3 regions of the Pseudarthrobacter sp. genome follow, and region 2 is predicted to be linked to each of the others. Evidence: riboswitches for the same ligand, from Rfam matches in the RefSeq annotation. Region 2 holds a riboswitch; each other region holds the start of a gene.
The links. A riboswitch is a leader RNA that binds a small molecule or an ion and turns the genes downstream of it on or off. The one in region 2 is predicted to bind S-adenosylmethionine.
Positions count from the first base shown of each region.

Region 1: another riboswitch for S-adenosylmethionine. It lies ahead of V6M49_RS06190 (aminotransferase class V-fold PLP-dependent enzyme); the one in region 2 lies ahead of V6M49_RS11255 (DUF1737 domain-containing protein).
Region 3: another riboswitch for S-adenosylmethionine. It lies ahead of metX (homoserine O-acetyltransferase MetX); the one in region 2 lies ahead of V6M49_RS11255 (DUF1737 domain-containing protein).

Region 1 covers NZ_JAKFFD010000074.1:16,205-23,272, reverse strand. Annotated here, with positions in the region: gene V6M49_RS06210 (fluoride efflux transporter FluC) at 14-409, opposite strand; gene V6M49_RS06205 (fluoride efflux transporter FluC) at 409-843, opposite strand; gene V6M49_RS06200 (metal-dependent transcriptional regulator) at 844-1,557, opposite strand; gene V6M49_RS06195 (class I SAM-dependent methyltransferase) at 1,589-2,347, opposite strand; gene V6M49_RS06190 (aminotransferase class V-fold PLP-dependent enzyme) at 2,469-3,908, opposite strand; SAM riboswitch class IV at 3,944-4,057, opposite strand; gene hisN (histidinol-phosphatase) at 4,217-5,029, opposite strand; gene rsgA (ribosome small subunit-dependent GTPase A) at 5,082-6,197, opposite strand; gene aroA (3-phosphoshikimate 1-carboxyvinyltransferase) at 6,181-7,068, opposite strand, start outside.
Region 2 covers NZ_JAKFFD010000144.1:16,822-23,889, reverse strand. Annotated here, with positions in the region: gene V6M49_RS11270 (DUF1905 domain-containing protein) at 1-55, shown strand, start outside; gene V6M49_RS11265 (O-succinylhomoserine sulfhydrylase) at 194-1,402, opposite strand; gene V6M49_RS11260 (rhodanese-like domain-containing protein) at 1,399-1,812, opposite strand; gene V6M49_RS11255 (DUF1737 domain-containing protein) at 1,809-2,066, opposite strand; SAM riboswitch class IV at 2,080-2,195, opposite strand; gene V6M49_RS11250 (hypothetical protein) at 2,365-2,811, shown strand; gene V6M49_RS11245 (acetyl-CoA C-acetyltransferase) at 2,820-4,016, opposite strand; gene V6M49_RS11240 (GNAT family N-acetyltransferase) at 4,121-4,708, opposite strand; gene V6M49_RS11235 (pyridoxamine 5'-phosphate oxidase family protein) at 4,692-5,156, opposite strand; gene V6M49_RS11230 (NUDIX domain-containing protein) at 5,241-5,708, opposite strand; gene V6M49_RS11225 (aminodeoxychorismate lyase) at 5,774-6,715, opposite strand; gene cls (cardiolipin synthase) at 6,811-7,068, shown strand, end outside.
Region 3 covers NZ_JAKFFD010000146.1:33,622-40,689, reverse strand. Annotated here, with positions in the region: gene hutI (imidazolonepropionase) at 1-544, shown strand, start outside; gene V6M49_RS11530 (DeoR/GlpR family DNA-binding transcription regulator) at 642-1,430, shown strand; gene V6M49_RS11525 (histidine phosphatase family protein) at 1,448-2,104, opposite strand; gene V6M49_RS11520 (CPBP family intramembrane glutamic endopeptidase) at 2,273-3,052, shown strand; gene V6M49_RS11515 (VOC family protein) at 3,178-3,816, opposite strand; partial or broken gene V6M49_RS11510 (O-acetylhomoserine aminocarboxypropyltransferase) at 4,054-4,228, shown strand; SAM riboswitch class IV at 4,318-4,432, shown strand; gene metX (homoserine O-acetyltransferase MetX) at 4,445-5,560, shown strand; gene V6M49_RS11500 (hypothetical protein) at 5,658-6,203, opposite strand; gene V6M49_RS11495 (winged helix DNA-binding domain-containing protein) at 6,217-7,068, opposite strand, start outside.

The DNA of each region.
Region 1 (7,068 bases), on a different contig from region 2:
CTGTTTGAGTCCCTTACGACGCCAGTGCGATGCCCACAGCCGCCGCGGCAAATCCGGCGGCCAGGTTGGCGCCGGTGTTCAGGGCGGCGGCACCGAACCGCGACTCGCTCAGGAGCCGCACCGTGGCGGTGGTCCAGGAGCTGAACGTGGTGAGCCCGCCCGCCAGGCCGGTGGCGACAGCGGTCTGCCACTCAGGGGCAAAGCCGAGCCGTCCGGTCATGCCGATGGACAGTCCGATGATCAGGCACCCGGTGACGTTGACGGTGAGCGTGGCCCACGGCCAGTGCCGCGGCCTACCGCTCGGGCTGACGGCCGTGCGGAGCCCCTCGCGGTGGGCGAACCAGCTGTCGACGGCGAAGCGCAGCAGGGCGCCCGCCATGCCGAACACTCCCACCAGGACAGCGCCCATCACCGCGCTGTCCCCGCCCGGTCACCCTGCAGCCGGTCGTTGAGTAGCCGTCCGGTCCGCCAGCCACCGGCCGCGCCGCCCAGTCCCAGCAGCAGGGACAGCCCCAGGTAGGCGATCCACACGGGATGTTCGCCGGCCCTGGACAGTTGGTCACTCGAGAAAACGACTGCTGAGAACGTGGTGAACGAGCCCAGGAATCCGGGCCCCAGGCCGGCACGGAGCCAGAATGCCGTCTGCGGCCGGGCCATCCAGACCGTAGTGAGGGCAGCCAGCACAAAACTTCCGGTCACGTTGATTCCCAGGGTGGTCCAGGGCATTGCCCCCACGGTTTCCGGAAAGGCGAGTCCCAGCCCGTACCGGAGTTCCGTTCCGGCCAGGCCGCCTGCCGCCACGGCCAGCCATGCCCGCCAGTGCGGAACGCGGGCGCTCGTCATTCAGCGGTCGCTGAGGGTGCAGCCGGTGTGGGGGTGGTCGCTGTGGACCCAGAGCGCCGCGGTGACTTCATCCGCGAGATCGTAGTCCCGCTTCCTGCCGGCGTTGCTGATCCGCACCACCAGCGCTCCGCCAAACGGCTTACGGCCCACTACCTCCACCTCGTCGTCGAGGTCAATTTCCTCGGCCGAAAGATACCGCAGCAGATCAGGGTTCTCGTCGCTGATGCGCGTGATCCGGCCGGTGTGTCCGGGATCGAGTTCGCCGAGCAGATGAGCTGCTGGCAGCAGCACCGTACCGTCCGCGGAAGGGATCGGGTCACCGTGCGGGTCGCGTTGCGGGTTGCCCAGCTTTGCCGACATGCGCTCAATAAACGTGTCCGACACCGCGTGCTCCAGCAGTTCGGCTTCGTCGTGGACTTCGTCCCAGCTGTAACCGAGCTCCTGCACCAGGTAGGTCTCAATCAGCCGGTGCCGGCGCACCATGGACAATGCCAGCCGGACCCCGGAGTCTGTCAGGGTGATGGCGCTGTATGGCTTGTGGTCCACCAGGCCATGGTCCTTAAGCTTGCGGACCATCTCCGAGACCGAGGAATTGGCCACCCCCAGGCGCTGCGCGAGCTGGGAGGACGTGATGGGTTTGTCCTGCCACTCCGTGAAGCCGTAGATGACCTTGACGTAGTCCTCGATCGAGGAGGAGGGCGCGCTGGTCTTCACGTTTCCAAGCCTACCCGGTGGTCAGCGCCCGTCACGCCTTCGTGGCCCGCCACGTCAATGTCAGGTACGGCAGGCTGATCTCCTCTTCGGCGGCGTGCCCCAGATGTTCGTGCAGGTACCAGTCGAGGTTGGCGAGGACCTTGCCGCGCGTGGCTTCGCCGGCGCGCAGGTAGTAGCTGCGGGATTTCGTCAGTTCCATGATGTCCGCCGTGCTGAGGCTGTCCTCCCACCGCGTCACATGGCTCTCGAGGCCTTCAAACTCCGGCCCCACCACCGGGCGGAACCCGGGCTTGTAGACGTCGCCCGCGTGCATGATGCGGGACAACCGGTGCACCCACGGAACAGATGTGTCCAGCTGGTTCCAGATCAGCCCGAGCGTTCCGCCGGGCCGCAGGATCCGCGCCAGTTCGGTGCTCGCCGGCAGCGGATCGCACCAGTGCCAGGCCTGCGCCACGCTTACGACGTCGAACGAGGAGTCAGCGAGTCCCGTCGCCTCTGCCGTCCCCTGCGTCGCGTCCGCCGCCGCGTAGTGGGCCCGCAGCTGTTCGAGCATGTCCGGCGACGGGTCCACGGCGGAAACCGCCAGGCTGCGTTCCAGCAGAAGAGCGGTGAACTTGCCGGTTCCGGCCCCCACGTCCACGGCGTCCGCGGCCCCGGCAGGGATCAGCCAGTCCGCTGAGTCGGCAGGGTAGCCAGGGCGTACGCGCTGGTAGTGTTCGCCGCCGTCCTGGAAACTCCGTCCGAGCTCCAGGCGGCGTCCGTGCTCAAGTCTGGGGCCACCCCGTGCCACGTGCGGCCTCCTTCAACTGTGCCCATCGGTATCCTTCGAATTTACCGCATGGGCCGCAGCCCCTGGGTCAGGCGGCGGTCAGATGGCGGCCCGGTCAGGAACCAGGGGAGGAAAGCGTCAGTCAGTCGTCAAGGCACGGAGCCGCGCCGGCGGTGCCCGGGGTGTTGGGAGCCCAGTGAGGGTACGTGCGGGTGTCGTTGGCCGGAACCCAGCGGCCCGCGTCCACCACGTAGTCCCAGCCCAGGCCGGTCCGGCGGAGTTGCTCCAGGCCGGCAAGGAGCCGCTGGGCATCCTCCAGCCGTGAGCCCACGCCGAAGCTGGCCCGCAGGGAACCGGAGGGAAGGCCGAGGCGCTTGAGCAGCGGGTGCGCGCAGAAGCGGCCGTCCCGGAGGCCAACGCCATGCTCGGCCGACAGGTACGCGGCCACAAGCCCGGCGTCGTACCCTGCCACGGAGAAGTTCACCACGCCGATGGTGCCCGTTTCGGCGTCCGTGTCCGAGAAGATCTGGTGCACGGTGACGCCGTCGATCCTCCCGAGCCCTTCCACCAGGAATGACCTGATGGCCGCCTCGTGGGCGTGCCAGCGGTCGTGGTCCAGGGATGCGATGACCTGGGTGGCGCGGGCCAGGGTGGCCGCGCCGAGGACGTTGGGGGAGCCGCCCTCGTGCCGGGCCGGACCGGTGGCCCAGCTGACGCCGTCGAGCCTTGCCTCGCGGACGGCGCCGCCGCCGGCCAGGTGGGGCGTGCCGGCGTCGAGCCAGTCGGTGCGGCCCACCAGGACGCCGGAGCCGAAGGGCGCGTAGAGCTTGTGCCCGGAGAAGGCGAGGTAGTCGACGTCGTCGGTGCTGATATTGATGCGCCGGTGCGGTGCCAGCTGCGCGGCGTCCACCACGATCCGCGCCCCGTACTCATGGGCGAGGGCGGCCAGGGCCTTGATCGGGAGGATCTCGCCGGTGACGTTGGAGGCGCCCGTGACCGCGAGGAGGCTGACGTTGCCCTGCTCAAGTTCGGCGCGGAGGACCTCGAGGGTCCCCACGATGGTGTCCGCGGCGACGACGCTGCGGTGCGGGACTCCCTGCCACGGCAGGAGGTTGGCGTGGTGTTCGATGTCCAGGTAGAGGACATCGCCATTGGGCCGCCCGTCCGTCGCCGGCAGGCAACCCGCCAGCAGGTTCAGCGAGTCGGTGGTGTTCCGGGTGAAAATGACGGAGTCGTCCGGGCGTCCGCCCACAAAGTCGCGCACGATGTCCCGGGCGTTCTCATAGACGGAAGTGCTGATCTGGGATGCGTAGCCGGCGCCGCGATGGACGCTGGCGTAGAACGGCAGGATCTCGTTGAGGTAGGCCGACACCACGGAGAGGGCGGGAGCGGATGCGCCGTAGTCCAGGTTTGCGTACCGGATGTGGCCGCCCTGGATCAGCGGTGCCTGGATTTCCGCGCCGGTGACGGCAGAGAGGGGGCGGCCGGCAATGGCGGCGGCATCGTTGAACAACGCAGCGGCCTTGGCGGGGCCAGCGTTGCTGGGAGAAACAGTGCTGGGGGAGACGGTGGCAGTTGTCACGGAGACCTCACTCTAAAAGGACTCCCGGTAACGGGAATCCGCGCTTGCCGTGTCCATTCCGGACCGGCCTGGTCGTCACCCGGGGCACCCCACCGCGAATGGAGGGTTGCCGGCCAGCAAACCGGGGTTTAGCGCTGGCACTCGTGACCTGTTAAGAAGCCTAGAACATCCGCCGCTGCAGAAAGGAAGCTCGGCCCAATGTTAAGGACTTTGTTACGCGCGTTTGAGGAACAGCCTCATTTGTCGAAGATACGACGGCGGACGCCCCCTTGAGGAGGCGTCCGCCGTCGATAGTTCGAAGAAAGCGCCTAGAGGAGATCGTCCAGATTCGGGTTCAGCCGCTTGAGCACCTCTGAGTGCAGGATGGAGTTCGTGGCCAGGGCGTTGCCGCCGAACGGCCCGTCCTGTCCCTCCAAGGAGGTGAAACGGCCGCCGGCTTCCACCACAATGGGCACCAGGGCGGCCATGTCGTACAGGTTCAGTTCGGGCTCGCAGGCGATGTCCACGGAACCTTCGGCCACCATGCAGTAGGACCAGAAATCGCCGTAGGCGCGCGTGCGCCACACGTCCTCGGTCAGGCCCAGGAACTCATCCAGGTTGCCGCGTTCCTTCCAGCCGCCCAGGCTGGAGTAGGACAGGGAGGCATCCGAAAGTTTGGAGACGTCCGAGACGCGGAGCCGCGTTGCGGCGGCAAGGGACTTGCCCATGTACGCGCCGGAACCCTTGGCGGCCCACCAGCGTTTGCCCAGCGCGGGCGCGCTGACCACTCCCACCACGGGTTCGCCTTCGTCCACGAGGGCGATCAGGGTGGCCCAGACCGGGACGCCGCGGACAAAGTTCTTGGTGCCGTCGATGGGATCAATGATCCAGCGGCGGGAGCCATGGCCCGAACTGCCGAATTCCTCGCCCAGCACGGCGTCGCGCGGACGCGAGCGGGACAGCTGGCCGCGGATGGCTTCCTCCGCGGACTTGTCCGCGTCCGTTACCGGCGTCAGGTCCGGCTTGGTCTCGATGCGGAGGTCCAGTGCCTTGAAGCGGCTCATGGTCTGGTCATCCACGGAATCTGCCAGCACATGGGCAAGGCGCAAGTCATCGTTGTAGCTCGAAGCGGGTTGGATCATGGTTCCAAACTACCGTCTCAGGGCCGCAGTGTTGGGGACATCGGCGTTCCGTCTAGCCGATGCTGCCCAGTTCCTTGGTTTCCTGGCCCACCAGGCGGGGATCCGTGCCCAGCAGCCGTCGCAGGGACGCGAGCCGGGCCGGGCCTGTGGGGCCCGCGTGGCCGGCGGACACCCAGGCATCCACCCCGCAGTTGACGGCAGCGGTGTTGTGCTTGCAGCCACGCTCGCAGGCATCCGTACCCGGCTCCAGGTCCGGGAAGGACCGCAGGATCCGGTCAGGGTCCACATGGGCAAGGCCGAACGAACGGATGCCAGGGGTGTCGATGATCCAGCTTCCGGTGGGAGCTCCGGTCAGCTTCAGGGCAAGGGCCGACGACGACGTGTGGCGGCCGCGGCCGGTCACCGCGTTCACACCACCGGTGGCCCGTTCGGCTCCGGTGAGTGCATTGACCATGGTGGACTTGCCGACGCCGGAATGACCCAGCATCACCGAGACCTTGCCTTCGAGGTACGCGCGGAGCTGCGAAACTGCGTCACTGTCCAGGCGGGCCGAGAGGCCGTCGTCGGAGCGGGCATCGATACCTGAGGCTTCGGAGTCCGACGTGCGGCTGATGATCACCGGGAAGTCCAGGTGCTCGTAGTTGGACAGCAGTTCCGCCGGATCCTTGACGTCCGCCTTGGTGACGAGCAGCAGCGGCTCAATGCCGGCGTCGTAAGCGGCCACCAGGGCGCGGTCGATGAAGCCTGTGCGCGGCTCCGGGTTTGCGGCGGCCACCACCACCACCAGCTGATCTGCGTTGGCCACCACCGCACGCTCGATCGGATCAGTGTCATCGGCGCTGCGGCGCAGCAGGGTCCTGCGGTCCTGGATCCGGACCAGGCGGGCCAGCGTGTCAGGCTCCCCGGAGACATCTCCAACGAGGGAGACGAAGTCGCCGGCAACCACGGGGGAGCGGCGGAGTTCGCGGGCCCTGGCTGCGATGATGATCCGCTCGTCGCCCGAGTCTTCGCCGACGACGGCGGTGTACCGGCCGCGGTCCACGGTGATGATGCGGCCCGTGACGGCGTCGTCGTGGCTGGGGCGGTCCTTCGTGCGCGGCCGGGAGCCCTTTTTGCTGGGCCGGATCCGGACGTCGGACTCGTCCCAGGAATCAGTGCTGCGTGCCACCGGTGGGACCTTCCGCGCGCTTGTCGGCAGCAGCGCCCTGGGCCAGCATGTCGGCCCACATCTGCGGGAATTCCGGCATGGTCTTGGCAGTGGTAGCGATGTCCTGGACTTCGATGCCCGGTACCGCGAGGCCGAGGATGGCACCGGCGGTGGCCATCCTGTGGTCCGCGTAGCTGTGGACGACGCCGGCGTGCAGCTTTGCCGGGCGGATCACCAGGCCGTCGCTGGTTTCCTCCGCGTCGCCGCCGAGGCGGTTGATTTCGGTGACCAGCGCGGCCAACCGGTCCGTCTCGTGGCCGCGAAGGTGCGCGATGCCGGTCAGCCGTGAAGGTCCGCTGGCCAGGGCGCAGAGGGCCGCCACGGTAGGGGCGAGTTCGCTGGTTTCGTCAAAATCCGCACCCTTGATCTCTGGCCCGCCCGTGACGGTCAGGACGCCGTCAACCAGGCTGACGTCCGCGCCCATGTCCGCGAGGATGCTGCGCCAGAGGTCTCCCACCTGGGTGGTGCCGGCGGGCCAGTCCGGGATCCGGACAGTGCCGCCGGAGGCCAGCGCGGCGGCCAGGAACGGGCCGGCGTTGGAGAGGTCCTGCTCAATGCGCTGGTCAAAGGCGCGGATGGGGCCCGGTGCCACTACCCAGTGGTTGGGCACGGAATCGTCAACTGATACACCGACGCCGCGGAGTACGGCAACGGTCATGTTGATGTGGTCCAGGCTCGGCACCGGCTTGCCCACGTGTTCAAGGTGGAGTCCGTCGGTAAACCTGGCGCCGACCAGCAGGAGGGCCGAGACGAACTGTGACGACGCACTGGCATCGACCACCAGGTGGCCGCCCCGGACTTCCCCGGTGCCAGCAACGGTGAACGGCAGCGA
Region 2 (7,068 bases):
GATCCAGGGCGAAGACGAGGCAGGTACCGGGGAACGGACAAGCGGTACTGGCTGAACTCTGCCGGGAATGACGCTCCCAGGATCGCCTCTCCTCGAAGCACCCCGCGATGGACTGCGCCGGAAGCCACCGGGAGGGCCGCCACTATCCAGGCATCATCGCGCAGCAGCCCAATCAGAACCAGGCCAACCAGACCTAGATGTGCTTCAGGGCCTGCTCCAGGTCGCCGATGAGGTCGTCCACGTCCTCCAGGCCCACGGACAGCCGTACCACTCCATCGCTGAGCCCGATGGCTGCGCGGCCGTCGGGACCCATGGCGCGGTGCGTGGTGGTGGCCGGATGGGTGATGAGGGACTTCGCGTCGCCCAGGTTGTTGGAGATGTCGATGATCCGCAAGGCGTCCAGCAGCGCGAAGGCGGCGTCCTTGCCCGAGCGGCCACCCGTCGTCGCAAGTTCCAGCGTGAGGACGGTGCCGCCGGCCTTCATCTGCTTGGCGGCGAGCTCGTATTGCGGGTGTGACTTCAGCAGCGGGTACTTGACCCAGCTGACGGCCGGCTGCTGCTCGAGCCATTCGGCAATCCGCAGTGCGGACGTGGAGGAGTGGTTGACGCGCAGCGCCATGGTCTCCAGGCCCTTGGTGAGCACCCAGGCGTTGAACGCGGAGAGAGCCGGGCCGGTGTGCCGCATGAGCTGCTTGACCGGGCCGTCGATGAATTCCTTGGTGCCCAGGATGGCGCCGCCCAGGACGCGTCCCTGGCCGTCGATGTGCTTCGTGCCGGAGTACACAATCACGTCCGCGCCCAGTTGGCCGCAGCGCTGCAGCAGGGGAGTGGCAAAGACATTGTCGACGATGACGGTGGCTCCGGCGGCGTGAGCCAGCTCGCTGACCGCGGCGATGTCCACGATTTCCTGCATCGGGTTGGACGGCGATTCGAAGAACACTGCGGTGGTGGGCTCCGACAGGGCGTCCCGCCACTGGTCCAAGTCCGGGCCGTCAACGAACACGGTTTCCACGCCCCAGCGCGGCAGGATCTCGTTCAGGATCACAAAGCAGGAGCCGAACAGCGAGCGCGCGGCAACCACCCGGTCCCCGGCCGCCAGCAGGGCGCCCAGTGCGGTGAACACCGCTGACATGCCCGACGCCGTCGCAAAGCACGCTTCGGTGCCCTCGAGCAGGCGGAGGCGTTCCTGGAATGTGGCCACGGACGGGTTGCCGTACCGGGAGTAGACGAAGCGTTCGTCCTCGCCGGTGAAGGCGCGCTCGGCGGCGGCAGCGGACTCGTAGACGAAGCCCGAGTTCAGGAAGACCGGTTCGGTGGTCTCCTGGAAGTTGGTGCGGTCCAGCCCGCCGCGGACCGCCTGCGTCTCGGCGCTCCAGCCGGCGGCGTCAGGGTTGAAAGTCATTTGGCTATTCCCAGGTTGGTGGGCAGGCCGCGGTTCTTCCAGCCGTTGACGGTGCGCTCGCCGTAGCGGTCCGGCTCGCCTTCGAAACCCTCCAGGACGTTGTAGGAGGTGAAGCCGGCCTGCGTCGCGGCGATGGCGGCGGCGATGGAGCGCTGGCCCGAGCGGCAGAGGAACACCAGTTCAGTGCCGTCGTCCTCCGGGGCCTGCTGCGTCAGGTCGGTGATGAAATCCCGGTTCGGGATGCCACCCGGGAACGTCCACGGGATGAACAGGGGATCGTTGTCCGTGGCCTTCGTGTCCGGGATGCCGATGTGGGCCCATTCGCCTTCGGTCCGGACATCCACCAGGATGGCGCCCTGTTCGAGTTTGGCCCAGGCCTGCTGCGGGGTGAGGTCTCCGGCGTAGCTCATGCGTGGCCCTCGCCGTCGAAATCGAGGTCGTCCACGGCGGAGGCGACGGCGGCATCAGCTGTCGCGATGGCTGACGGGAGGATGAGTGCCTGCGCAACAATCACAACGCCGCCGTTGGACGTTGCGGCCGGGCTGCCGTGCAGGACATACCCTTCGGCCAGGGCAGTGGAAATCCGTTCACAAAACGACCTGTCATCCGGCCCGGTGACAAGCCGGTACGACAGTTTCTCTTCAGGGGCGGGTGCGTCAGACACGACGGAACTCCTTCTTTCACGCTTGCAGCTCGAATGGGTCGATATGCCGAGTATTCACCTGAGGCACCCCGCCGCGAAAGGGAGGGTTGCCGACCGGCCAGTCAGGGCTTGGCGCCGGTTCTCATTACTCCCCAAAAACGTAACATCCGGCCCGCCCGGCCGCACTGCCGCCGACGTCATGTTCCGTAACCAATGCGTTTTTCCGTAATCCCGCCGTGCTTCCGTAACGCCGGCGCTGACGGGACAATCGGGTCATGGGGAACATTCGGGGGCGTTCACTGACGGGCGCCTGGGCACTGTGACGTTGTGCGCTGTGCCGGTGCTGGTGGGGGTGACCAGCTGCCGGAGCATTTTCGCGCCGCCGCCCTGCATGCCGCCGGACTTTACCGTCTCGCCTGCCGCCGCCAAACCCGGTGACAAGATCACCGTCAGCGCCCCGGATACCACCTGCGATGCCCGCTACGGCACCGACGCACGGGTCCAGGTGACGGTCAAGGATGCGACCGGTACCGCGGTGCTGGAAGAGCTCGCTCCCATGTCCGACGACGGCGGCTTCACTTTCGTGTTCACCGTCCCGGCTGGCGTGGCTCCCGGGAAGGCCGGGGTCACCGCTTACCCGTACAACCTGGACTGGTGCGACGACACCGGAGTGAACAACCGGGCGGCACAGGGGCCGGCGGGACTGGTCCGGGTTTCGTGTGCGGAACGCCTGGTGCCGCTGGTCATCCTTGGACCCGGAGCCTGAACCTGGCGTCAGGCTTTGAGGATCAGGGCGTCGCCCTGGCCGCCGCCGCCGCACAAGGCAACCACGCCTGTCCCGCCGCCGCGCCGGTTCAGCGCGAGTGCCTGATGCAGGACCAGGCGGGCCCCCGAGGCGCCCACCGGGTGGCCCAGGGCGATGGCGCCGCCGTCGGCGTTGATCCTGTCCGCGTCGATCCCCAGGTCCGTGGCGGACTGCAGCACCACCGAGGCGAAGGCTTCGTTGATCTCAATGAGGTCCACGTCGTCAATGGTCAGCCCTTCGAGTTTCAGGGCTCGCTCAATGGCGCGGGACGGCTGGGAATGCAGGGATCCGTCCGGTCCGGCGGTCTGGCCGTGGCTGCCGATTTCCGCGATCCAGCTGAGGCCGGCCGCTTCCGCAGCTGCCTTGCTGGCCACTACCACCGCCGCGGCGCCGTCTGACAGCGGGGAGGCAGAACCGGCGGTGATGGTGGCCGCCGGATCCTTGGAGAAGGCGGGCTTCAGCGCCGCGAGCGTCTCGATGGTGGTGCCGGCGCGGATGCCTTCGTCGGCATCAATCACGACGGCGGGTCCCCGGCGCTGCGGGACCTCCACCGGAGCGATCTCCTCAGCCAGGATGCCGGCCGCCCGGGCGGCCTCCGCCCGCTGGTGCGAAAGGGCGGCGACGGCGTCCTGGTCCTCGCGGCTGATGCCCAGGCGGGCGTTCCCGGCGTCCGTGGCGGAGCCCATCAGTTCACCTGAGACGGGGTCCTGCAGGCCGTCAAAGTTCAGCGAATCCAGCAGCGGCGCATCACCGATGGCCACGCCGCCGCGAAGCCGGGGGAGCAGGTGCGGGGCGTTGGTCATGGACTCCTGGCCCGCCGCCACAATGAAATCAGCCTCGCCGGCGCGGATCATGCGGGCGGCATCAATCACAGCAGTCAGGCCGGACAAGCACAGTTTGTTGATGGTCACGGTGGGCACATCCCAACCGATGCCGGCGGCGAGGCTGGCCTGCCGGGCGGGTCCCTGGCCAGCGCCCGCCTGGATAACCTGGCCCACGATGACTGCCTGGATCTGTTCCGGCGCCACGCCGGACCGTTCCAGTGCGTTCCTGATGGCGTGGGCACCCAGTTCGCTGGAGGTGAGCCCGGAGAGGCTGCCGCGGAACTTGCCGAAGGGGGTCCGTGCGCCGCCCAGGATGACGGGGATGTGGGCGTCGTTGCTCATGGTCTGCCTTTCGGTTGCGGATTCAAGAGTTCTTGAGGCCAGCTTAGGCGAACCGTGAGGGCCGGTGAGGTGGCGCAGGCGCTGTGGATTCGGCCGCGATCGCGTCAGCCGTGGAGGAGCAGTTGGTGGAGCAGGTGGTCCTGCCAGCGGCCGGCGATCTTCAGGTACTCCGGCGCCACGCCGATTTCCCGAAACCCGGCGCGTTTGAGGATCTTGCGTGAGGGCTCATTGTGGAGCAGCGTTGCCGCCTGGACCCGGTGGAGGCCCAGTTCTGTCCGGGCATGGTCCGTGGCGAAGCGGACCGCGGCAGCTCCGATGCCCCGCCGGTTGAGGCTGGAATCAACCCAGTACCCGAGGTTGGCGTTGAGGAACGGCCCACGGACGATGCCAGTAAGGGTGACGGCGCCGACGATGTACGCGGGATCGTCGCGGTTCACCAGCACCCACGGAACTTCCTGGCCCACGGAATGCTGGGCGAGCTTGGCCCGGATGATGTCCAGCTGATGCCTGGGAGTGAAAAAGGCTTCGTCCCGCTCCGGTTCCCACGCAGCCAGGTGCTGGCGGTTCCGGAGGTAGGCCTTACTCAGGCCGGCCGCATCGCTCCGCCGCAGCAGCCGGATCCGGACCCCCGGGACGAGCGGAGCGGGGGCTTCGCTGTCTATAATCTCTCCCGCGCTATTCGAAGGAAGCACGACGGCGGTCCGACAACCGGGTGTTCCAGACATCCGGTTTGGTGACCTGGAATCGGCGGCCGGTCAGTGCAAGTGGGGTTAGCCGGATGTAGTAATTCTTAGGTCCAGACTGCCAGGGCTCCAGATGCAGGGCGTCGACGGCGTCCTTGTCAGCCTGGGCCTCGATCACTTCGGTGTCTCCGCGCGCCACCACACTCCAGGCCACCTCCGTGCGGGGATCGTATCCATCGATCTCCAGCGCCGCGGGACGGTCCGCCTGGGCGCCCCACAGTTTGGAGCCACCGGCGCTGCGGAAGACGATGCTCCTGCGGTCCAGGACGTAGTTGACCGGGAAGATCTCCGGATGGCCGTCCACTACAAGGGCCAGCCGCCCCAGGGTGTCGTCGGCCAGTAGTTCCCAGCATTCGTCAAATGTCAATTTGTTGATCGGCTGCGCGTAAGAGTTCATGCACCAAACCATACGGACCTGCGGGACGGACCAACAGGGTATTGCCACACTTCAACCCCCAGGCCCGGGCCTGGGCAGGTCGACTCAGGGCAATCCAACATGCTCCAGCAGGGCGTCCAGGAGGGGTAGCTGGCCCTTGACCAGCTTGCCGCGGGCCTCGGATTCCGTCACCCACCGGGCATCGTCCACCTCGGGAAAGTCCTGGATGATGCCGGATCCTTTGGGCCACTCCAGCGGGAACGTGTTGCTCACAATCCGTTCGGGCTGGAAGTCAGACTCCGCGGCGAACACTGTGATGATCTTTCCCGACGGTTGCCTGAACGCACCTAGCTCAAAGTAGGGCACAGCTGGCGGCGGCGTGCCGATTTCTTCGGCAAACTCACGCAGCGCGGCCAGCAGTGGTTCCTCGTCGGGAAGGTACTCGCCCTTGGGAACCGACCAGGACTGGGTTTGTTTGCGGGCCCAGAACGGTCCGCCCATGTGCGCTATCCACACTTCCAGCCCGTCTGCTCCCTGCCGGTACAGCAGGATCCCCGCACTGTGGACCGCCATGGCTTAAGGCCTCCCTGCTGGACTTCGGAAAACTACGGGATCCGGGAACTGCTGAATCCGGGAAACTACTGGATCCCGGCAAACAATGCGTTGAGTTCGGCCGTCAGCTGCTTCTGCACCGCAGGCGTCCCGATTTCCTTGCCGTCGATGTGGTTCACCGGCGCGAGCAGCCTGATGCTGGAAATCAGCCACACGGCGTCGGCGTCCAGCAGGTCCCGAGGCTCCAACGGCCCGTAGCCGAGCTCCCAGCCGGCTGCCTTGGCCGCCGCAAAAAGCGCACCCTGGGAAGTCCCGGGGAGGATCCCGCTGTCCAGTTGCGGTGTGATGAGGCGGCGCACCGTCCGGGTGGCGCCGGCGCCGTCGTCGGAGGTTTCCAGATGTGCCAGCAGCACAGTGGACGTGGGGCCTTCCAGGACCCGGCCGTCGGAAGAGGTGAAGATGACGTCGTCGGCGCCCTGTTTGTGGGCGTACCGCAGGGCGGCCATGTTCGTGGCATAGGACAGGGTCTTGGCGCCGAGCAGCAGCCACGGGGCACGCTCAGCTACGTCGCTGTTGTAGCCGCGGTCCAGGAGGATGACGTCGATACCTGTTTCGCGCTGGCGGCGTCCCAGGGCGCCTACCGGGGAGACCTGAACCCAGCACGTGGGGGACTCTGCCCCTTCCGGGCCGCGGGTGACCACGAGTTTCACCACCAGCTCGTCCTCGGCGGGCGACGGCGCGGGGTGCTGCGTGCGGTGCTCGGCGACGCCCGTGGTGATCGCCGCCCGCCACGCATCCTGCGCCGGGATCACCAGGTCCAGGGCGGCCGCGGACCCGCCGAGCCGGTCCAGATGCGCCGGCAGCTTCCGCACCGTGCCGCCCACCGCAAGCATCGATTCGAAGACGCCGTCCCCGCGGGTGGCGCCCTGGTCCGTGGCCATCAGCTGGGGCTGCGAAGCGTCGGCCAGCCGGCCGTCCGGGAACGCGGGGTCAAGGAAAACGAGCACCACGGGCGCAGGAGAAGTCATGGCTCCAGCTTAGTAGCGCCCGGCGCGGCTAAGCTGTGGTCATTGCCCCGCCGGAACCGGTCCGCGGGTGCGCGCAATCCGGGGGTAGTCCAGTGCTGTGGCCAATTTCGCTTGCCGGTACCGCGCCGACATGGGTAGTGGTGGTGCTCAGCATTGCAGACCTGGTGATCCGGGTTCTGGCCATCGGCATCATCCCCGGCAACAGGCGCCCCACCACGGCCATGGCCTGGCTGCTGGGTATCTTCTTCATACCGTTCCTGGGCCTGGTCCTTTTCCTGCTGTTCGGAAACTTCAAGCTCTCCAGGCGCCGCCGCCAGCAGCAGGAGGTCATCAACACCCGGGTGCGGTCCGGC
Region 3 (7,068 bases), on a different contig from region 2:
CGGCGAGGGTCCCGGCGTGGAGCTGGCGGTGGAACTCGGGGCAGCCAGCGTGGACCACGTGAACTACCTGTCGGCCCGTGATGTGGCGGTCCTGGCGGAAAGCTGGTCGGGCTGGAACCCGGGAACCGGCACTGGTGCCCGCGGCACCGTGGCAACGTGCCTCCCCGCGTGCGATCTCTCCACCCGGCAGCCGCTGGCCCCGGGGCGTGAACTGTTGGACGCGGGCGTGCAGGTGGCGCTGGCTTCCAATTGCAATCCGGGTACCTCCTACACCAGTTCCATGGCGTTCAACGTGGCGACGGCCGTGCTGCAGATGCGCCTGAGCGTCCATGAAGCGGTGCGCGCCGCAACGTATGGCGGCGCGCTGGCGCTGCACCGGGAGGCAGGGCGCGACGCCGACGGCGAACGGGCGGTGGGTTCGCTCGCCGTCGGGCATCGTGCGGACCTGCACATGCTGAACGCCCCCTCGGCAACGCATCTCGCTTACCGCCCGGGCATGCCGCTCACGTACGCCGTGTGGCGGGCCGGTGTACGGGCACGCTAAGTACAGACGCACTTAGTGATTGCGAGGTGATCATTTGTGCCTGTTATGATCAGATAACGTCATATATTGGTGACTGTTTGATCGCTGAGAGGCCCCCATGACCCGCACCGACCGCCTGACGGCCATCCTGGACATTCTCGCCAAGACCGGCCAGGTGGAGGTCGAGGAGATTGTCTCCCAGCTTGCGGTCTCGCCGGCCACGGCGCGGCGGGACCTGGACAGCCTGGCCAAGCGTCGGCTGCTGACCCGGACCCGGGGCGGGGCCACCACCGGCGCCCTGGCCTACGACCTCCCCGGGCGGTACAACCGTGACGACCACGCCGAAGCCAAGGAGCAGATCGCCCAGGCCGCCTCGGCGCTGATTTATCCCGGCGCGGTGATCGGTCTCTGCGGCGGCACCACCAGCACGGCCCTGGCTCAGATCCTGGCCACGCGCGAGGACCTCAACGCTCCCGGCCACCAGTCCACCCTGACGGTGGTCACCAACGCCATCAACATCGCTGCGCAGTTGGCTGTCCGCCCCAACATCAAAGTCATGGTGACCGGCGGCATCCTGAACCCCCGTTCGTACGAACTGGTGGGCCCGTACACCGACATCATCATGCAGAAGGTGGTCATGGACATCGCCTTCATCGGCGTGAACGGCATCGACGCCGAGGTCGGTCCCACCAATACGGGGGAGGGCGAAGCGTCAGTGAATGCCCTGCTGGCCAGCCGGGCCCGGATCTCGTACGTGCTGGCCGACTCCTCCAAGGTGGGCGTCAGAGCCTTCGCCACCATGGACGGTTACGCGTTCACCCGCCTGATCACTGACTCCGGGATCTCCGCCGAGGATAAGGCAGCGTTCGAAGCCAATGGCACCGAAGTGATCGTGGCCCCACACTAGGCGAGCAGCAACAACCCCTAGAAGATCACCGGCGGCGCATTCAGGACGGTCTCGTCCACCCGGCGGTCCACCCATTGGCTGAACGGAATGTCGAGTTCGTACTTGCCCAGGTCCGTGCGCAGGAGGGTCCGCACCGCGGCATTGTCCGGGTTGTTGAGCGATTCGAAATACTCCACCGACCAGTGGAACCAGCGCATGCAGAACAGGCGCATGGTGAGCCCGTGGGTGACCAGCATGGTGTTGGGGGCGTAGTCCGGTTTGGACCAGTGCCGGTACAGCGTCTCCATAAAGGATGAGATCCGGTCGTAGACGTCGGAGCCGGATTCGCCTTCCCTGAACCGGTAGAAGAAATGGCCGTAGGCGTTGCGGAGTTCCTTCTGGTCCTCGATGTCGCCGGTGATCTGGAAGTTGGCCCAGTCCTGCTCACGGAGGCGCGGCTCTTCGATCACCCGCTCCGTGAGATTGCCGAGGTTGAGTGCCTCCAGGGTCTGGTGAGCCCGCAGGTACGGGGAGACGTAGACGCAAACCTGCCGGCCGTCCAGCTCGCGGCGGATCCGTTCGCCGGCCGCCGTGGCCTGCGCCAGGCCCAGGGGTGTCAACGGAATCCGGTAGTCCGGGACCCTGTTGTAGATGGACGTATCGACATTGGCCGCGGACTGGCCGTGCCGGATCATGAAGATTTTCCCTGGCGCGCTCATAAGCCCCAAGCATAGGTGCCGCCCGAAGGACGCTCCCTCACTTTTGGTGCGTTTTCGGCGGACGCTCTCTCACTTTGGTCAGCCCCGGCGAGCTGGCCACCCCCGAATCAGCGAAGAACCAGAAACTACAGGCAAGATGGAACCATGTTGGTTCCCTCCCGCCGTCGGCTGCGGATTGAAGTCTGGATTGTGCTGGGTCTGTCCCTGGGGCAGTCCGCCGTCTACTCGGTGGTGCAGCTGCTGGACAAGATGACGCGTGCACCGCTGGCCGAGGGTACGTCCACGCTGAACCGGTCACAGAGCCCCCGCGAATACTTCGACCTCACCTACCAGCTGCTGGACATCATTTTCGCCCTTGTGCCCGTGCTGCTGGTCATCTACTTCCTCACGGACCAGCGGCAATCCGGCGCCGGAGTGAGCCCCCAAGGCTGGTCCGCCTTCCGGAAGCTGGGGTTCAACTTCGCCCGGCCGGGCCGTGACCTGCTGCAGGGCTTTGGCCTCGCGGCGCTGATCGGGATCCCGTCGCTGGGCCTCTACGCAGCGGGACGTGCCCTGGGGATCACCACCGCCATCATCCCCAGCGCGCTCGACTCGTATTGGTGGACGGTTCCCGTCCTGATCCTGTCCGCGCTGCGGCACGCCGTCGTGGAAGAAGTCATTGTGGTGGGCTACCTCCTGGACCGCTTCGGCAAGTTCGGCTGGAGCATGCCCCTGGCCATCTTCACCAGCTCGATGCTCCGCGGCAGCTACCACCTTTATCAAGGCTTCGGGCCGTTCATCGGCAACGCAGTGATGGGCGTGGTCTTCGCCTGGCTCTACACAAAGACCAAGCGGGTGATGCCGCTGGTTGTCGCACACGCGCTGCTGGACATCGTTGCCTTCGTTGGCTTCAGCCTCTTTGGCAGGGCTGTGGGCCTGGGGTAAGGCAGCCGTGGTTCCCGTGCCGCACAGGTGAACTGAACCGGGTCCGGCCTTAAAGGATTCGGCCACCATCGGTGGGTGGCATCATTGGCACCCGCTGATGGCGGCCGAAGCTATTGAACGTGCAATCAGATGGTGACTGCTCCGGTAGCGGTTTCGAAGGTTACGGACAGGATGCCCGGGGTTCCATGCGGAGCCACCCAGTCAACGGCCACATCCTCCAGCGGCTTCTCGACGGGCTCGCCCAGCCATTCCGTCACGCGTTCGGCGGAACCGGCTATGGTCAGGCAGCTCATCTTGACGTTGCTCTCATAGGCGTTGGACGGGTGCAGGGCGGGGTCACCCTCCCACTTGAGCATGTACGGGACCTGGGGGTCCGCGATCAGGCCCAGGATGCCGATCTGCTTCCAGACCAGCTCGCGGCCGTCCGGGAACTTGCGGTTGCCGTTGACGGCGGCGCGGCCCAGGCGGTTTTCGAACGGAGCGAGGTCGTCCACTTCGACGCACCAGCCCATCCAGCCGCCGCCGGCCTCGGACCGGGCCCGGACGGCCTGCCCGAAGGGAGCCTTGTCCGATGCCGGGTGGTTCAGGACCTCCACGACTTCCAGGTATTTATGGCCCGCGAGGGGAATAATCATGTTCCGGGTTCCAAACCGGGGGTGCACTCCACCCTTCACGGCTTCAACGCCGAGGGCGGACGAAATACGTTCGGTGGTGGCAACGAGGCCATCTTGTTCACAGGCGTAAGAGACGTGATCCATGCGCATGCCATCATCTTGGCACTTTGTGATCCGGCTCTCAGCTAAGGGTAGCCTTACCGGAATCCTGATGCGTCACGAGTGGACATTCCGCCGGGAAGCAGGAGAATAAACGGCCCGCTGACCACGTCCATCACAATCCTGTTCGCGTCAGGCAAGGCTTCCCGCACTGAACGCAACCGAGCAGCGCCACACCACATCAAGGAGCCTTGAACGTCGAACGGATGGTCTTTAGAAACCCGCCAGATCCACGCTGGCCAGGAGCCGGACAGCGCCACCGGCGCACGGGCGATCCAACCCCACGCAGGATGCCGTGGAGCAGAGGATTGCCAGCCGGGAGGGCGGACTCGCGGGGCCGCTGCTGAGCTCGGGACAGGCCGCTGGAACCTTTGCGATCCTGAACATTTCCCCCTGCAAGGACGCGGCCGGCCAGCCGCAGTAGGCCTCCCGCGAAGTCATAACCAGTCACACGCTTAGCAATAGACCGGGGCTGTTCGTACACTCAAAGCAGGTCATGAGTGCCAGCGACAGCCCCGGCTTGCTGGCCGGCAACCCTCTTTTGCGGTGGGGTGCCCCGGGTGAGGACCTGGCCTGCCGGTCAATTGACGGTGGGCAAGCGCATAGAAAAGGTCCTTCCATGACGATTACGATTTCCCGTACTGCAGCACCCGGAAACGGGGTGGTCCGTTACGCCAGCATCGGCGGACTCGAGCTCGAAGCCGGCGGTTACCTCCCGGAAGTCACCCTCGGCTATGAAACGTGGGGAACCCTCAACGCGGACGGCTCCAACGCCGTCCTGATTGAGCACGCCCTGACCGGAAGCACACACGTGACGCGCGGCGACAGCGACGAGCCAGGCTGGTGGGAACAGCTGGCCGGGCCCGGTGCGCCGGTGGACACGGACCGGTTCTTTGTGGTCTCCATCAACATCGTGGGCGGCTGCTACGGCTCCACTGGGCCGTCCTCGGATGCCCCGGACGGCAAGCCGTGGGGGTCCCGCTTTCCGTTGGTAACGCTGCGGGACACCACCGCGGCCGAGGCCAGGCTGGCTGACCAGCTGGGAATCCCGAGCTGGTACGCCGTGCTGGGCGGTTCCATGGGCGGCGCGCGGGCCCTGGAATGGGCGGTCACCTACCCGGAACGGGTTCAGCGGTGCGCCGTCATCTCGATCGGTGCCGCCAGCACGGCCGAACAGATCGCATTCGCCCAGGCGCAGACGCTCGCCATCCGCCAGGACAGCAATTTTAACGACGGCGACTACTACGGCGGTCCGCTGCCGGAGGACGGACTGGCCCTGGCACGGCGCATCGCGCACATCACCTACCGCTCCGCCGAGGAATTCCATGGCCGCTTCGGCCGGTCGGCCCAGCACCCCGAATCGCCGTTCCAGGCGGCAGCGCTGGGGGAGCGGGGCCGCTACCAGGTGGAAAGCTACCTGGACCACCAGGGCAAAAAGCTGGTGCGGCGCTTTGATGCCAACAGCTACATCGCCATCACCGACGCCCTGATGAGCCACGACGTCTGCCGCGGGCGGGGCTCGCTGAACGAGGCCTTGGGCCGGGCCACCGCCAGGTTCTTCGTGGCTGCGGTGAACAGTGACCGGCTGTACTTCCCGTCCCAGTCCCGTGAACTGGCTGACGCGCTCCCGGGCGACGTGGACGTGCACGTTATTGAGGCCCCGATCGGCCACGACGGCTTCCTTACCGAGATCGGCCAGCTCGGCGTTCAGCTCCGAGACACCTTCCTCATCTAAGCGACAGAGGACACTTGAGCCCCTGCCCTTAAACGCGAGAGGACACTTGAGGCCCTGGAATCAGTGCCTCAAGTGTCCTCTCGCGCTGACTAAGCGATCAGCCGTTCATGATGTCGGAGCGGCGCTTCATGTAGTCCTCCATGGCCAGCTCGCCGTTGCTGTACTGCTGGTCGAGTTCGGCCAGTTTCCGGGCACGGTATCCCTGCGGGCCCGACGGCGGCAGGGGAATGCCGGGGGCGGCAGGCTGCTGCGGTGCTTCCGCGCGCTGCTCCGGCATCCGCTGCTCCGGCACCGGCTGGCCGTTGGGTTGCGGCTGGCCGTACGGCGGGAACTGCTGATCCGCAGAAGGAATCGGCTGCATGGGCGGCAACGGCTGGCTCGGCGGCAGGGGCTCCGGGCTCATGATCTGCCGGAAGCCGCCACTCATGTAATCCTGCTGCGTGTAGCCGTCACGGGGCTGCTTGTTCTGCGGCCCCGGGTACTGATCGCTGCCCGGGTACTGCCCGCCGCCTGGAAACTGCTCGGGGTAGCGCCCGGAAAAGCTCTGCTCCTGGTTCCGTTTGTTCATGGATTTCCGGTACATCCGCATCGCCATCGGTATTACGAACGACAGAATGATGATCCAGAAAAACAAGCTGTTCACGGTGTAGCGCCTCTCATATGTGTCCTTCCAGCTTAACCCCGGAGCCCACACGGACGGCCGGGATGCCCAGGAAGGCCCCGTACCGGTCCACGGCGTCCTGCACGGCATCCTCCACAGCCGGCCCCGCGGCAGCGGACAGCCGGATATCCAGCTCACAGCGGCCGGAGAACATGGTGTGCCGCCAGCAGCCGGCCATCCGCCCGTCCAGCAGCACCACATGCATCGGATCCCCGGCGACCGGGAACGCCGGAGCGCTGCCGCCCAGGTAGTGCCGCGTTGCTGAATAGCCCATCACGTATTCGTCGTAGCACTGGATCAGGTCGATCCGGGGCCCGGCCGCGGCCGCGGCATTGCCGGGTTCCGAACCGCCCTCCGCGCGGGCGTCGAAATAATGCTCGACGCCGTCAATCACCGACGTTGCCAGCGTTTCGGGAGCAGCCGCCAGGGTCTGTTGGAGGCCGAGCCGCACGTCGGCCATGGTGAGCCCGGACCAATCGGCGCAGTCCTTGACCGTGGCCGGCCCGCGGCTGGTGAAGTAGCGCCGGACGAGCTCGCTGAGCGCTTCGGCCCGGGTGGGCGGCATGGCCGGACCGGCAGGTACACGCTCGTCAAAAAGGGCGTAGGTCTGCTTCAGGGCCCCGCCCCGACTGCGCACTGGCGACCCGCTGGTCAGGATCCCGCTGATCTCGGCGTGCATGATCAGGTAGGCCAGCCCGAAGCCGGTGGCTGCGAACCCTTCGTCCTGCAGCCGCGCAGCCAGCTGTTCGCGGGTCAGGTGTGGCCCGCCCCGGACGGCTTCGGCCAGGACCTGTCCGCTCCGGCCAGCGGCGGCGGCATCAATCCCGGACTGCCTGTACATGCCCGC